DNA from 3 places in the Lysinibacillus sp. NPDC093216 genome. Region 2 is predicted to be linked to each of the others. Evidence: riboswitches for the same ligand, from Rfam matches in the RefSeq annotation. Region 2 holds a riboswitch; each other region holds the start of a gene.

Region 1 (5,242 bases), on a different contig from region 2:
CTGATGCATTTAAAATTAAACAAAAAGAGAAAATATTTATTGAATTGGAACCTTGTTCTACTTTTCCTGAAGGTGCAGTAATTACCTGGGCAGTTGGTCATCTTGTTGAATTAAAGGAACCAAAAGAATATCAAAAGGAATGGGAGAAATGGTCGCTTGGATCATTACCTATCATTCCACAAAAATTTGAAGATAAAGTTGTCTCTAAAATGTATTCACAATTTAATGCAGTAAAAAAAATCTTTAGTGATCCGCAAGTAACAATGATTTATAACTGCTGTGATAGTGAACGTGAAGGTTCAAATATCTTCTACTCACTTTTAAAAATGACAAAAGTAAATAAGCCTGTTAAACGATTATGGATCAATTCATTAGAAGTTGAGGAAATTCGAAAAGGTTTTAATAATATGCAAAGTAATGAGCGTGATCTGCTCATGTACCAAGAAGCAAAAACACGTCAAATTAGCGATTGGTTAGTAGGCATGAACTGTAGTCGCCTATATACGCTACTTTTACAAAAAAAAGGCTTTAAGGGTAGTATCTCCATCGGACGTGTGCAATCGCCAACCGTATATTTAATTTATAAAAGACAACAGGAAATTGAACATTTCAAGCCTGAAAATTTTTATGAAATTGAAGGGATCTTTAAAGCACAAAATGGTGTATATAAAGGGAAGGCAAAGTTAAAAACAAAAGAGCGTGCAGAGGCTGTGCAATTATTGCAACAACATGGGGTTGAACCGATGGATACAGGTCTAATTACGAGTGTAACGAACAAAACGAAGCGTATTGCACCACCCAAACTACATGCGTTATCAACATTACAAGCCAACGCCAATAAACGTTGGAAATACAGCCCGTCGCATGTGTTGAAACTTACGCAATCACTTTATGAGAAAAAGCTCGTTTCTTACCCACGTACCGATTCACACCTCATTACACATAATGAGTTTGCCTATTTAAATGAATCATTGGCAAAATATCAGCAGCTCGTTGGAAAGCCATTTAATGCGATTAATCGCGGGAATAACAAACGCTATGTCGACAGTGCCAACGTTGGGGAGCACTATGCTATTATTCCAACGAAAAAAGTGCCAACAGAAAAAGCGTTACAATCAATGAATGCTGATGAAAGAAATATTTATTTCGAAATAGTCAATACGACACTCGCCATGTTTCACCAAGATTATGAATACGATGAAAAAACGATTATAACGAATGTCAAAAATTTAGAGTTTAAAACGGTAGGGAAAACAGAACTTGTAAAAGGTTGGAAAGAATTGTTTTTAAGTGAAAAAGGGATGCAAGAGCGTGAGGAATCGTTACCTGTTGTTTTCCAAGATGAAATGGTACAAAGTAAGGTTTCTATTCTAGAAGGCACAACTACGCCTCCTAAGCCTTATACAGAAGGGCAACTCATTACGATGATGAAAACATGTGGTAAATCAGTTGAGGATGAAGAAGAAATCGAGGTGCTGAAATCGATTGAAGGTATTGGTACAGAAGCAACTCGAAGTGGCATTATAGAGACCATTAAAAAGCATGGATTTATTGAAGTACGAAAAAACATAGTGAGCGTTTTGCCGAAAGGGGAGCTTTTATGTCGGGCTATCGAAGGGACATTACTTTCAAGTCCATCTATGACTGCAAAATGGGAAATTTACTTAAATAAAATTGGTCGTGGAGAAGGCTCTGCAAAACATTTTATTGAAAGCATAGGCAAGTTTATTACTCAATTAATAGCGGAGGTACCTAAACAATTAGAGTCACTTTCAATTGAAGCTGAGCAGTTTAAACCAGCTGCTGTGAAAGATATTGTGCCATGTCCGACATGCAAAGTAGGAAAAATAGGTTTGCGTAAAAGTTTTTACGGTTGTTCGAATTATAAAAATGGTTGTAAGCAAACGTTCCCAGAAAGGTTACTAGGAAAAAAACTAACTGAAAAGAACATTAATGATTTATGTAAGATTGGTAAAACAGCTGTGGTTAAAGGGTTTAAGTCAAAGAATGGTAAACAATTTAATGCGTCACTTCGTTTGGTAGAAGGAAAAATTGAATTTGAGTTTAATGAAAAGTAATTGCGGATGAGATTTTTTTCACCGTCAATGCCGTTCAGACGATTAAAAATAGTGAAGATGTGACACTCAGCAAAGTAACACGAGCGAAGAAGAAATTTGAAGTAGTAGGGAAATGCCCATTATGTGGTCATAGCGTGATCGAAGGACAAAAAGGCTTCGGCTGCAGTAACTGGGAAAAGGGCTGTAAATTTGTCATCTGGAAAAACGATGAATTTTTAGCCGCGAAGAAGAAGAAGCCTACCAAAACAATGGTTAAGAAATTGCTAGCCGATGGAACGGTATTGGTAAAAGGCTTAACAAGTAAAAAGGTTCTAAATTCGATGCTCAATTAAAATATGAAAAAAATACTGACAACGAATATTTTAGTTGGAAGATGGAATTTGAAAAAAAGGATTAAAATTAAGCATTTATGAATCTTGTTGAATTAATTCTCACTACCCTAAACAATTATTTTATGAAATGAAGGTTATCTCAACCTAATGACTTCCAAGTAGAAAAGAAAATCCTTTGTATTTTTATAATTTCCATTTATAAAAATAGATAACCAAAATAGAATGAAAGATTTGTTAGTAGATCATGTAGAGTGTTGCCCTCACTGATATTGAATATCGAGACTAATAGCGTACTATGAGGAATTTGTATAGTAAGGTAAGATAAATTATTGTCTAAATTTATTTTATTTTTCCAATAGTAATTAATGTTTAACAGTTCTATTTTCTGGCTATTAATCTCTCGTTTATTACTATTTTTACTTTAATGTAATATATAATGTAATTGCTATCTGGAAAATATTCTGATATTGTTCCTCTTATAACTTAATAATTTTTGTTGGTGCGAATGACATTGTTCGTTTGCTTAAAAGGGAAATCGGTGCAAATCCGATGCTGTCCCGCAACTGTAATGGAGAGTCTATACAATATGTCACTGTAGCGAGCTATGGGAAGGCGTATAGATGATGAACCTAAGCCAGGAGACCTGCCAATAAAAGCAACAAACTTACATAGAACCACGAGGATGGTTGTAGTGACTGGGAAGAGACGCCCTTTATTTAACTATGACATCCTCTTGTAGACAAGGGGATTTTTTTATGCCCTTTGCTTTAAGAGAGGAGAGCGTTTTGAAGAATCCAACAACTAGAAAAATCAACCTACTCTTATTAGTGTTGACTGGTGTCGTTCTAATATCCTTGACGTTAGCGATAATGGTAGGCTCTGTGTCTATAACACCTAGTATTGTATGGCGCATTATTTTATCGCATATCCCGTTCAATCCACTTGGCATTACAGAAGATTGGAGTCGTTCGCAGGAAATCATCATCTGGCAAATTCGTACTCCCCGCGTAGTACTTGCCATAATAGTCGGAGCGGGTCTTGCAATTTCGGGAGCTGCTATTCAAGCTTTAGTTCGCAACTCAATCGCAGACCCCTATATTTTAGGTGTATCTTCCGGTGCATCTGTCGGGGCGACGTCTGTTATTTTACTGGGCGCTTTTTCATTTTTAGGTATGTATGCGCTATCACTTGCGGCTTTTATAGGTGCGACGATTGCAGTACTAATCGTGTTTTTCTTAGCACGAGTTGAGGGGCGAATTTCAGTTATTCGATTATTATTAGCCGGAATTGCCGTGTCACTAGTTTTGTCAGCAATGACGAATTTTATGCTGATGATGGCGAAAGAAGAGGGCGGTATAAAGGCAGTGATGTATTGGATGATGGGAAGTCTGGCTGGAGCGAAATGGGTAAATTTAATGATTCCGTTCGTTGTTTTAACGGTCGTCTACGTAATTTTACGTCTTCATGCACGTCATTTGAATTTACTTTTACTAGGCGAAGAATCTGCTGTTACGCTGGGGATTAATTTAGAGAAATTTCGATTGCTACTAATTCTATTAATTTCCCTATTAACAGGTGTCCTTGTTGCTGTAAGTGGTGCAATTGGCTTTATAGGACTGATTATTCCACATATCGTACGCATGATTGTCGGCTCAAATTATAAGTTTGTACTGCCAGTCAGTGCATTAATTGGTGCGATATTTTTAATATGGGCTGATGCAGCTGCGCGTATTGTGATTGCACCTGAGGAAATGCCGATTGGAATTATTACTGCTTTATGCGGATGCCCATTTTTTATATGGATGTTGCGTAAGCAAATGTATTCTTTCGGGGAGGAAAATTAGATGGTATACGTAGCAAAGAACCTTACTTTTGCCGTGCAGCAGGTGAAAATATTAAACAATGTTTCTGTACATATTCAAGAACGCGAGTTTGTGGGCATAATTGGACCTAATGGCAGTGGGAAATCGACCCTATTAAAAAATATGTATCGTATGCTACAACCTCAAGAGGGAGAAGTATTTTTATTTAATGAAAATATTTACAAGCAATCTTCAAAGGAGATAGCAAAGCAACTAGCCGTCGTAGGGCAGGAAACACCAGTGCTTTTTGAGTTTACTGTTAAGGATCTTGTTGCAATGGGACGTACACCGCATAAAAGGCTTATGGAAGTGGATACAAAAGAAGATCTAGCTATTGTCGAGGAATCGATGCAGCAAGCAGGCGTACTGCATTTAAGTGAACGTACTTTTAGTTCATTATCTGGTGGTGAGAAAAAACGAGTCGTTGTTGCAAGGGCTTTGGCGCAACAGGCTAAGGTTATGGCATTAGATGAGCCAACGAATCATTTAGATATTCAGCATCAACTCCAGCTTATGGATTTAATACAGAGCTTGCCGATTACGGTCATTGTAGCCTTGCATGATTTAAATATTGCAGCAACTTATTGCGATAAAATTTATGTTTTAAAGGACGGAGAAATTGCGGCGTATGGAACTCCGTTTGATGTATTAACACCCTCATTGCTACAAAAGGTGTTTGGTGTACATGCAGAAGTTAATGTACATCCTGTCACGAAAAAGCCGCATATTTATTATATATCTGAGCAATTTTTATAGTTAGTTTAAGAGACTTAGATTTCTTTCAATATATTTTTTAGAAAAAAGGAGAAGTAGACATGAAGACATTAAAAAGCGTATGGCTTGTTCTTGCAATCGCAATGCTAAGTATTTTAGCGGCTTGTGGTAACGAGGAAAAACAGGATTCAGCATCGCAAAGTGAACAAGTAGAACCAGCAAAAGCAGGAGCAACGGAAGTAACGATTGACAATAA
Region 2 (5,242 bases):
AGAGAAACGGGTTTTTACCCTGACATTTCACTATTATCCATCAAAAAAGCTGCCCTTGATAAAGGACAGCTCCAAAATACTATTTAAATAACTCAGGGTAAACTGCTTTTGCTATTAACTCAACAGCTTCGCCAATACGCGGACCCGGACGGTTTGAAATATCAGTGTCTATAGAATACACCGCTTTATTTTGAATGGCAGTGATTGAATTCCATCCATCACGAGAGAGGATTTCTGCCGTTGGGTTTTCCCCATAGTTTACGGTTGTTAAAATGACATCTGGATTTTTTGCAATAATATCTTCCTCAGATACCTTTGCCCAACTTTTGAGGTCAGCAAAAACGTTCTTAACATTTGCAGCATCTAAAATCTCTTGTTGGAATGTACCAGAACCAGGTGTATATATGTCTGGCTTCGGACTAATTTCTAAATAGATATTTTTTGGTTCTTTCACATCTTTAACTTTTGCTTGGACTTCTGCAATTTTACCTTTAATATCATCATTTAACTTGTCGCCTTTATCTTTGATTCCCATAACTGTTGCGATTTGTTGGATATCCCCGTACACATCATCAAATGTTTTAGCCGATTGAATGGCAAACACTTTAATACCTGCATCTTCGAGACCTTTTAAGGCATTTAAATTTTCTTCATCGCCTCCAGTTGTATAGGCAATAACGACATCTGGCTTTAACGCTAAATTACGCTCACTATTGAATTTTACAGAATCAGAAACACGTTCAATTTTTTGCGCTTCTTCCGGATACGTATCATATTCAGTTGCACCAACGATTTTATCCCCCACACCTAGAGCAAATAAAATTTCTGTATTACTTGGTTGCAATGAAACAATAGTTTTAGGTGCGGCAGCAAACTCTACTTCTACGCCACGGTCATCCTTAACTTTATATCTAGTTTTCTCAACTTGTTGATCTTCCTTAGAAATAGTCTCTTTATTAATATCCTCTTTCGCGCCACAGCCAACTAAAACGAGTGCTAACATTAACACAGAAAGCCATTGTAGCTTAAACATTTTCTTCATTTCATTGATTCTCCTTTTTCTTTTTCATCGGGTATGACTTACTAATAAACGGTATTTCAGCAATACCAGCCTGCTGATTCATAAAGACAACCATTACAAAAAAGACATTGGCTAGTAATCCTAAATAATCAAAGAGAATAGCAGGTACTTCCCGTTCTTCAGATACTTTGTGCAAAACGCGATATGATTTTTTCGCCTCACTACGGCATAAATGTAATGCAGTAGCAGCCTCTGTCCCTTGAGGTAATACAAAGTTTTGTATTTCATCCTTAACATGACTAACATAGAAATCATAGCGATTACTTAGCCAAGTCAAATTATCTTCAGTTACCGCCAATTTACCTCGTACTGAGCCATTTACATGGTAAGCCATTGGTAAAATGGCTAGTAAATCATCTACTACTACCTCTACCGTTTCCTTTTTTACCGCCACCAAAGCGACGCCAATATGTGTTGTAAGGCTATCTGTTCGAATTTCAAAATCTACCGTTGATGCCTTTTCACGCATAAATGGATAACAAGAATAACGTGCATCTTTTTTCAAATCTAAGTCCCCGCTTTCCTTCGTGAAAAATTCTTACTTTATTCACACCTTCTTAGGATTCCAGCAGGTGAAAGATAAGTGTACATAAAAAAAACGTTGTTCCCACTCCTAAGGAAACAACGAAAATAACATAATAGTGTCGTATAGACACAACATAGCCTATGTAATTGCCGCATATTCTCCTAGCTTCCGAAGAGTTATCATACGTTCAAACAAAGGTCGGTCTCCTGGCTTGTACAGTTCACTACATTCAATCATGTTGTGAGTCATAAAAACCTTCCCATCAGATAATTCGACAGTGGTATATCTTTATGATTCCTGTACTTACAGTTGCGGAAACAGCTTCGGTTTTTCACCGAATTCCCGATTATGCTATAGTTTAGCACCCTTATTCTGCAAGAATTATTCACTTGTTTAGCAGTTTAACATAGATTAATAGGAAAAAATAGCTGTGGAATTAGAATAAACAAATACGATGGATAAAGATCATGCAGGTATCACCTTATGCACGCGGGTGTATTCGTTACCCCACGGGCATTTCACATGCTCGTGCAGGTATTTGTTATATTTCATAGATTGATGTTATAAAAGCTATCTCTCAACGAAAGCATGCGCAAAAAAACAGCTATTTTACATCTTTTAACGGATGGCATTCTTATATTTCTTTTTGCATTTAACATCTTCTTCTTCTTCAATTAAACGTCGAGCAATCTCTAGTAGTTTTGGGTCATTCGTTGCATCGAATAGCTTTTTAAAAGATACAATAATATCATAGCGTATCAATGTCGGGTGCTTTTCGTCTAAGCATATTTGAAATCTTTTCGCCAAATATGACACGACTAAATCTCTTTGTACCTGCCCTGCTAAACCTATTCTCCAAATCGCCTGCAAAGTATGCCTCGAAGTTTCTGTTTTTTCATCATACGTTACTGCCCAAATCTTTAAGAAGTCCTCTAATACTCTTTCTTCGGGATCACTTTTTGCTGCCAATGCGCATAAAAATTGTGCAGCACTTGCACGTACATGTCCATTTTTGTATGTAAGAGCTTGAACAAGTTGTTCCCAAACTGAATATGTCCAATCAACTGGTTCTTGCATAATTTTCATTAATTCTTCGTATGATTTGTATTGAATATCAAGGTCACGCTCTGTTAAATTACTAAAAAGTTGCAAAATCTCTTTTTCCATGATTCATCCCTACCTTTATTGTTTCAGAACGTAAAAATGGTAAACTTGTAAGTATTGTATTAATTTCTATCATTCGTTACTTTACTACTACGAAACTAAAGTCACAAACACTTTTAATTTCAAAGTAAGGTCCCAATTATTATATTTCAAAATTATCAGAAATGAGTATCAATATGCAAGGAAACATTTCTTTCGGCTATAAAAGACACATTTTACATGTTAGCTTTATAATCGGAATTAGCCTTCTATGAATCCAAGCGAAATACGCTATAACGATGGCAATCATTATATGGATAATTGATGCTATACCTTACATCGGCTCTATTTTCATTTTAGTAACTGGTAATATGGTAGTAAATATATCTACTTATGTAAATAAATTCATCCTAGATGTTATTTTACTCATTATTCATCGACTAGTCGAGCCTAAATTAATGGATCACTATATCAGGGATGATAGGTTTACTCGCAAAATCTTGAATACCGTCAAATATTAAAAAAGGTCATCTTTGTAATTTTTTTTACAAAGATGACCTTTTCGCTATTTAAATCGTCTATATAATAGTAGGGCTTATTGAATACGACCGAAGCCTACTAAATATTGATTCCACCAATCAAGTGATTCAATGACAACACCTTTATTTTGAGCATCGATCATCGTGTTATTTCCTAAGTAAATACCTACATGCGCTATGCCTGAACCATAGCTGAAGAATACTAGGTCACCTACACGTGCTTCACTTGCTGAAATACGTTGTGTTGCTAAATATTGTTGTGATGCTGTACGTGGTAAAGATACGCCTGCTTGTTTGTAAGACCATTGCACAAGACCTGAACAGTCAAATCCTGTTGATGGGTTACTGCCGCCCCAAACATAGCTACGGCCTAAGAATTGCTTTGCAGTTGAAATTGCATCACCTGAAGATGCAGTACCTGAACCAGAACCAACAACGACTTTTTGTAGTGATTTTTCATTGTTCGCTTTGCCACTATTGTTAGTGTTGCTAGTATTACTGTTACTATTATTATTGTTACTAGTATTATTGTTAACGTCGTTATTTGTTGCTTGTACTACTGGAGTAGCTGCTTGAAGTGCACGTAAACGAGCTGCTTCTTCCTCTGCTGCTTTACGTTCTGCTTCTAAACGTTCTTCTTCTTGTTTCGTTGCAATTTGTGCCTTTAAAGCTAGAGATTTCGCTTCATTCTCAGCTTTTTTTACTTCCATTTCGCTTTCCTTTTGTTGAAGCTCTTGGAATTGTTTTTGAAGCTCTTTTTGTTTTTCATCTAATGTTGTTTTTTGTTTCTCTAAATTAGCCTTATCCGCTTCTTGTTGATCTACTAATTCTTGGTCAGCATCCATTAATGTTTTTACCGCTACGACACGGTCCATTAAATCTGCAAAGCTTTTCGATTCAAGAACAGCACTTAAATATATACCTACAGTGTTATCTTGAGCTTGGTATGCAGCCATACGTTCACTTAAAATTGTTGAACGTTGCTCAATACGTTTTTTAGTATCTACAATATTTGCATCAACTTCTTTAATATCTGCTTGTACTTTGTTAAATACTTTTACTTTTTCATCGATCTCTTTTTGTAAATTAGTTAATTCTTCTTGTAGCTTTTTAACCTCTGTATCTATTTTAGCTTTCTTATCAATCATTTGTTGAGATGTTTCTTCTGCGTGCACTACGGTTGGTTGAACTGTATTAAATAATAAGCCGCCAGCTAGTGCTAATGCTAGCACCATCGACTTACGCCATTTATTGCGTTTACCCACGTTATTCTTCCCCTTCACTAGTCAATTTCGCTCTTCGTATTTTAATGTAATCACTGGAACGATTTCTTTTATTTTCTCTTATATATTTATTAGCCTTTTAAAGTTTAGCATTATTAGCATAACTTTTATACTATTTCACGGCTTTTTAATCGTTTAGTAAAACTCGCAACATTCTTGTAATATTCACGTAAATTCTATTAAATTCTACAAAACTACATTTTATTCTACATAACAACGTTTTTAACTGCTTTACCATTAGACCCAATTTCTGTTTTGTAATGTTTTTGTAATATTTCTCGAGAACATTTACCCATTATGCCTCTGCATAATTGCGTCCAGAATCGGCTAAAAGAAGTTAAAATAAAAAAAAGGTAAGGGAGCATTTCCCCTACCTCATCTTGTCGCAAATGTATTTCAATGAACAAAGATATTAATTTCCACTCCAAGTTGGCGCTTCCTATTGCCTCATAGAACGTAACGCTTGGATAGAAAGGCGTACCAAAAGAATGGCACATAAAAACAATCCCAAGTATGCAGCTGTATTTAAATAAACAGCGTATGCATCACGAATAAATTGCGAGATTGCTAAAAGTGCTACAGAAACAATGCCAAAGGTAATACCTACGAGAAGTAAGACGAAACGGGAAAACAAATTTGTAATAAAACGAGCATTATCCTCATCCGAAAA
Region 3 (5,242 bases), on a different contig from region 2:
AATAGAGTTGGGAGTCGCCATTGTCGTAAGACGTAACAAATAGATTGGACTGATGTTGTGAGAATTAAAAAATACAAACAGCTAATGCTGCCAAGGACGATGAAAAAAAGCTGCTGCGCTGTTACTAGGCTTGCACTGCTGACAAAAATTGTCCAATTATGAAGAGAAAATGACCAAATGTTTGAAGGAAGCCTGTTTGTCGCTGGCGCGATAGAAATTAAAATGGATACTAAACTTGATAGTAAAAAAAATCCAGGTAGCAACAATAACTTTGCGTAATATTTAGCAGGGATTTTTGCGCCTAAAATGATAAAAGCACTCATCACAATAAATGTAATGAGTGAAATTCGTTCATCTCTCATGATAAGCGACAATAAAAGCAGTCCAAGGGATAACGTCATTTTTTCTAGCGGATGAACAGACGCTAGTTTATTCAAATAAGCATACTTATCAATGAGTAACATAGCGTTTAACCTTCTTTATGTTTGCCGCGCATTAAGCCGATGAAATACCCGATGAAACCAGCACCGATAGCAGCTTGTAGTGCGAATAATAAGCTTTCAATTTCACCACTTGGTGGTTCCCATAAGCTTTCAAACCATGGCTCGTAGCTAGCATCTATTTCACTAATTGCTGCTTCCGCTTCGCCATCAGCCCCTTCGAATTCAGCACCTTTTTGAATAAACAGGGGAACGATTGCTAACAACACAACAATGGCGATGAGCAGTAAGTTTTTTTTCATTTTAGTGAGCCTCCTTTGCAGAGAACACACGTAGAGCTTTTAGTTCACTCACATTGTATTTTTTCAGAAAGTTCATAACGATCACTGTTAAAATTCCTTCACTAACAGCAAGAGGAATTTGTGTTAACGCAAAAATACCAGCAAATTTAGTGAATGAAGCCATAAAGCCTCCGACCTCAGAAGGGAAGGCAAGAGCTAATTGGACAGAAGTGACAATATATGTACCTAAGTCACCAAGCATTGCTGCTAAAAAGACAGCAATGGAAAAGGATAGTCCCAATTTTTGTGAGCCCTTAAATACATAGTAGGCGATAATAGGACCCATAATTGCCATAGAAAAAGTGTTTGCCCCTAATGTTGTAAGCCCACCATGCGCTAACAGTAAAGATTGGAATAATAATACGATTGTCCCGATAACACTCATCGCTAATGGTCCAAAAAGAACTGTTCCAAGTCCAACACCTGTAGGATGCGAGCAACTTCCTGTTACAGAAGGGATTTTTAAGGCAGAAAGTACAAAGGCAAAGGCACCCGAAAGCCCTAATATCATTTTTGTTTCAGGATTTTCATCAATGGTTTTACGAATAGAACGTAATCCTAAAATAATAAATGGAATCGAAATGACCCACCAAAAAATCGCCCATTCGATTGGCAAAAAGCCCTCCATTATATGCATCGCAAATGCACGATTTGGTACGAATAAAAATGCCAATAAAAAATAACTAAGCTTCCAACCTGAAAATTTCAAAAATCTCTCCTCCTTACATTAAAATTTTTAGAAAAAGTATGCGAAAAAAAGCACTTCTCCGATAGTGGAAAAGTGCATAGCTAAAAAAGCAAATAAAATTCTAATCTGCTAAGCCGCACACCCATCCTCGTAGGTTGAAACGATCACATATTTTTCGGCAGGTCTCCTGGCTTTAGTTCAACGTTTTATAGGCCTTCCCATCCTTTGGACAGTGACATTATCTATAAAACTCCCTAATACAGTGGCGGGACCGCGCCGGACTTAAACCGGCTTCCCTTTTAAGCGAAATGCTGAACATTTCACACCGAAAAAAAGATGAAGTTGTGAGATTTCACGACAAAGTGTAACACGAATTTCCATATATATGCTATCCCTTTTGTGAAAAAATTTTAAATTGGGTGTCTATGTCGAAAATTTAGATAAATAGAAAATGGATGTCGCATTTTTCTATGGAATTTTAAAAAAATTGTCACAAATTAAGAAAGAAATATTGAAATTTTAAAAAAATAAGCTATGATAGAAACAGTTTTCAATTACAAAAAAACCATATAATTCATATAAAACATCCATAAGTGCTTGAATATTCAAGATAATAGGGAAATCGGTGAAAGTCCGATACAGCCCCCGCTACTGTAATAGCTGATGAAATCGCGGATGCCACTAGTGAAAACTTAGGAAGGCGCGAAAGTAAAAGGAAGCTTAAGTCAGGAAACCTGCTTATGTGATGATGCAAGCAAACTTTTCGGAGGGAGAAGTTGAAGCGAAAGCGAGTACCAGTATATATTCGTTTTTATTTGGCTTCTACTAAACCTTTACTCTTCGTCTAGAGTAAAGGTTTTTCTTTTTCCTAAAAGCATATGAGGGGAGAACGACTATGACAACTTGGAATTTAGAGGGGATGAAAACACATCTTTTTATTTGCAATGGTAGTAGTTGTATGAAAAAAGATGCTGAGGACATTACACAGGCAATTCGTGATGAAATACAGTTACTGGAGCTTGATAAGGAGATACATACAACAAGGACCCGCTGTAATGGCAGGTGTAAGGATGCTTGTGTTGTCATTGCATATCCTCAGGGCAATTGGTACCGAGTGCCAACGAAGGAGCATGCGAGAGTACTTGTACAAGATTTAAATCATGAAGCGTTACATAATGAGCATGTTTTTACATTGCGTGAAGGTTCGTTGCAGCGTACAGCACAAACAACAGCCATTAAAGGCATTGAAAAGGTGAAAGAGGGGTAACAAAATGGCTCAAAAAGGTAAGATTTTCGTAGTTGGCTTTGGCCCTGGAGACTTTAAACATATTACGACTCGTGCTGTGGAGGCACTACAACAAAGTCATATGATTATAGGCTATAAAACTTATGTTGAACTGATTCAGGATTTAGTTAGTGCAAAGTCGATTATTAGTACTGGTATGACAGAGGAAGTTTCACGTGCGCAAGAAGCGGTGCGTCAAGCAGAGGCTGGAAGTATCGTATCGGTCATTTCCAGTGGGGATGCCGGGGTTTATGGAATGGCAGGATTAGTGTATGAGGTATTAATCGAGCTAGGCTGGACAGAAGCAACTGGTATCGAGGTAGAAATTGTTCCAGGTATTTCAGCTATTAATTCATGTGCCAGTTTACTAGGTGCTCCCATTATGCATGACGCCTGTACCATTAGTTTAAGTGACCACTTAACACCTTGGAATTTAATTGCAAAACGAGTAGAAGCAGCAGCAATGGCGGATTTTGTTATTGCTCTTTATAACCCGAAAAGTGGACGTCGTACGAGACAAATTGTAGAGGCACAACGAATTTTATTGGAATATCGTTCGCCAGATACACCAGTTGGACTTGTGAAAAGCGCGTATCGTGACCGTCAGGAAATAACGATGACTACTTTAGCAGAAATGCTTGAACATGATATCGGCATGTTAACAACGGTTATTATCGGGAATTCAACAACATTCTTCTACGACAATAAAATGATTACGCCACGTGGTTATCAGCGTAAATATACACTTGGTGAGGAAAAACAACCGTTACGACCACATCAACGACTTAAAGAAGAAAATGAACCATGGGCGATGAATCAAGAAACAGGAGCAGCACGTAATGATTTTGCGACAGATCCTAATGCCAATCGTATTAAGCCCAGTTTAGCCATAACACCACAACAAAAGCCTAAAAAATCGTCACTTGAAATGGCGACAGCTGCTCTTACTATGGTAAAGGGAACAAGCGCGGTGAAAGTAACACCTAAGCGTGTTCAACAAAAAATCGAATCTATTTTTGAATTAGCGGTTAGTCCTGGGGTTGCCAATAAGTTCTTTAGTCCTCAACAAATGATGACGTTGGCTGAGGTAGTTGGTGAGGAAGGAACGATGGAGTATACACCAGACCATCAAATTCATTTGAAAGTTCCAACGTCCGAGCCTGAAGAGGTTACCGCAAAGCTTCGTGAAGTTGGCTTTTTACTAGCACCAATTGGTGACGTGCTATCGTTAAAGGCTTGTGACTTCTGTTATGGAGAAAAGTTCGATTCGATTCCATATGCGGAAGAAATTCAAGAAAAGCTTGGTGGTATGTCGTTACCGAAAACATTAAATATCGGCTTTAACGGCTGCGGTATGGCATGTTATCGAGCAGTATTTGATGATATTGGCATTGTTTATCGTAAAAGTAAATTTGATGTTTTTATTGGTGCCAAGCCGGTTGGTCGTACAGCACATGCGGCCCAGCCAGTTGTTGAGGGATTAGAGCCTGAACAGCTCATCCCACTTATTACCGATATTATCGAAGAATATAAAGCAAATGCACATCCAAATGAACGTTTGTTTAAATACTTCAAGCGTGTGAAAAAGATATTACATTTTACGTATCAGGATATGTCTTCAAAAATAAAAGTAGAGCCCGCTCCATGCGGCGACTAGTGAGGAGTAATAAGATGAAAGCAATTTTATTTGTCGGCCACGGGAGCCGTTTAGCTGCAGGAAATGATGAGGTACGCACGTTTATCGAGCAAATGACACCTCGTATTGATGATAGCTTTTTAGTAGAAACATGTTTTTTAGAGTTCGCTTCGCCGAACATTGAAGAAGGTATTACGAACTGTGTGAAGAAGGGTGCTACAGAGGTACACGTTATTCCGATTATCCTTCTTCATGCTGGACATTCAAAAATGCATATTCCAGCAGAAATCGAACATGCGCGTGAGCATTATCCGAATATAACGTTCACATATGGTCAAACAATCGGTATCCATGAAGAAATATTTGCGATTTTAGAAGATCGTTTAGCAGAAATCGGCTTTAATGCGGAAGAAGAACAGAAGGATACTGCCATTTTATTAATTGCACGAGGCGGTAGTGACCCATATGCAAATGGTGATTTTTATAAAATTACACGTTTGTTATGGGAAAAACTCCCGGTTCAGTATGTAGAAAGCGCGTTTATGGGCGTCACAGATCCGCGTGTTGAAGAAGGAATAGAGCGCTGTGTGAAGCTGGGTGCTAAAAAAGTCATTATGCTACCGTACTTTTTATTCACAGGTATCCTAATGGAACGAATGAATGGTATGTGTAAGCAATTTAACGAAAAATATCCTGAATGTGATATTCAAATTGCTAACTATTTTGGCTATCATGAGCGTTTACAAAATGTGCTATTAGAGCGTATTGAGCAAGCTGTGAATGGTACATCAACAGGTATGCAAGATTTAGAAAATTATCGTGCTTATGCGGCAGTGCATGGACATGCGCATC

What was found. A riboswitch is a leader RNA that binds a small molecule or an ion and turns the genes downstream of it on or off. The one in region 2 is predicted to bind cobalamin.
Region 1: linked by a shared signal. The riboswitch ahead of ACQKOG_RS21795 (FecCD family ABC transporter permease) and the one ahead of ACQKOG_RS05195 (hypothetical protein) in region 2 are both predicted to bind cobalamin.
Region 3: linked by a shared signal. The riboswitch ahead of ACQKOG_RS02930 (energy-coupling factor ABC transporter permease) and the one ahead of ACQKOG_RS05195 (hypothetical protein) in region 2 are both predicted to bind cobalamin.

The regions. Positions count from the first base shown of each region.
Region 1 is NZ_JBNNVB010000026.1:60,254-65,495, forward strand. Features, by position in the region: gene topB (type IA DNA topoisomerase) at 1-2,078, shown strand, start outside; partial or broken gene ACQKOG_RS21790 (topoisomerase C-terminal repeat-containing protein) at 2,096-2,475, shown strand; cobalamin riboswitch at 2,891-3,075, shown strand; gene ACQKOG_RS21795 (FecCD family ABC transporter permease) at 3,196-4,254, shown strand; gene ACQKOG_RS21800 (ABC transporter ATP-binding protein) at 4,255-5,028, shown strand; gene ACQKOG_RS21805 (ABC transporter substrate-binding protein) at 5,088-5,242, shown strand, end outside.
Region 2 is NZ_JBNNVB010000003.1:112,886-118,127, forward strand. Features, by position in the region: gene ACQKOG_RS05190 (ABC transporter substrate-binding protein) at 80-1,042, opposite strand; gene ACQKOG_RS05195 (hypothetical protein) at 1,044-1,586, opposite strand; cobalamin riboswitch at 1,787-1,992, opposite strand; gene ACQKOG_RS05200 (hypothetical protein) at 2,226-2,774, opposite strand; gene ACQKOG_RS05205 (NlpC/P60 family protein) at 3,346-4,554, opposite strand; gene ACQKOG_RS05210 (ABC1 kinase family protein) at 5,012-5,242, opposite strand, start outside.
Region 3 is NZ_JBNNVB010000002.1:106,857-112,098, forward strand. Features, by position in the region: gene cbiQ (cobalt ECF transporter T component CbiQ) at 1-464, opposite strand, end outside; gene ACQKOG_RS02925 (energy-coupling factor ABC transporter substrate-binding protein) at 470-742, opposite strand; gene ACQKOG_RS02930 (energy-coupling factor ABC transporter permease) at 744-1,490, opposite strand; cobalamin riboswitch at 1,630-1,814, opposite strand; cobalamin riboswitch at 2,044-2,226, shown strand; gene ACQKOG_RS02935 ((2Fe-2S) ferredoxin domain-containing protein) at 2,365-2,736, shown strand; gene cobJ (precorrin-3B C(17)-methyltransferase) at 2,741-4,411, shown strand; gene ACQKOG_RS02945 (sirohydrochlorin chelatase) at 4,426-5,242, shown strand, end outside.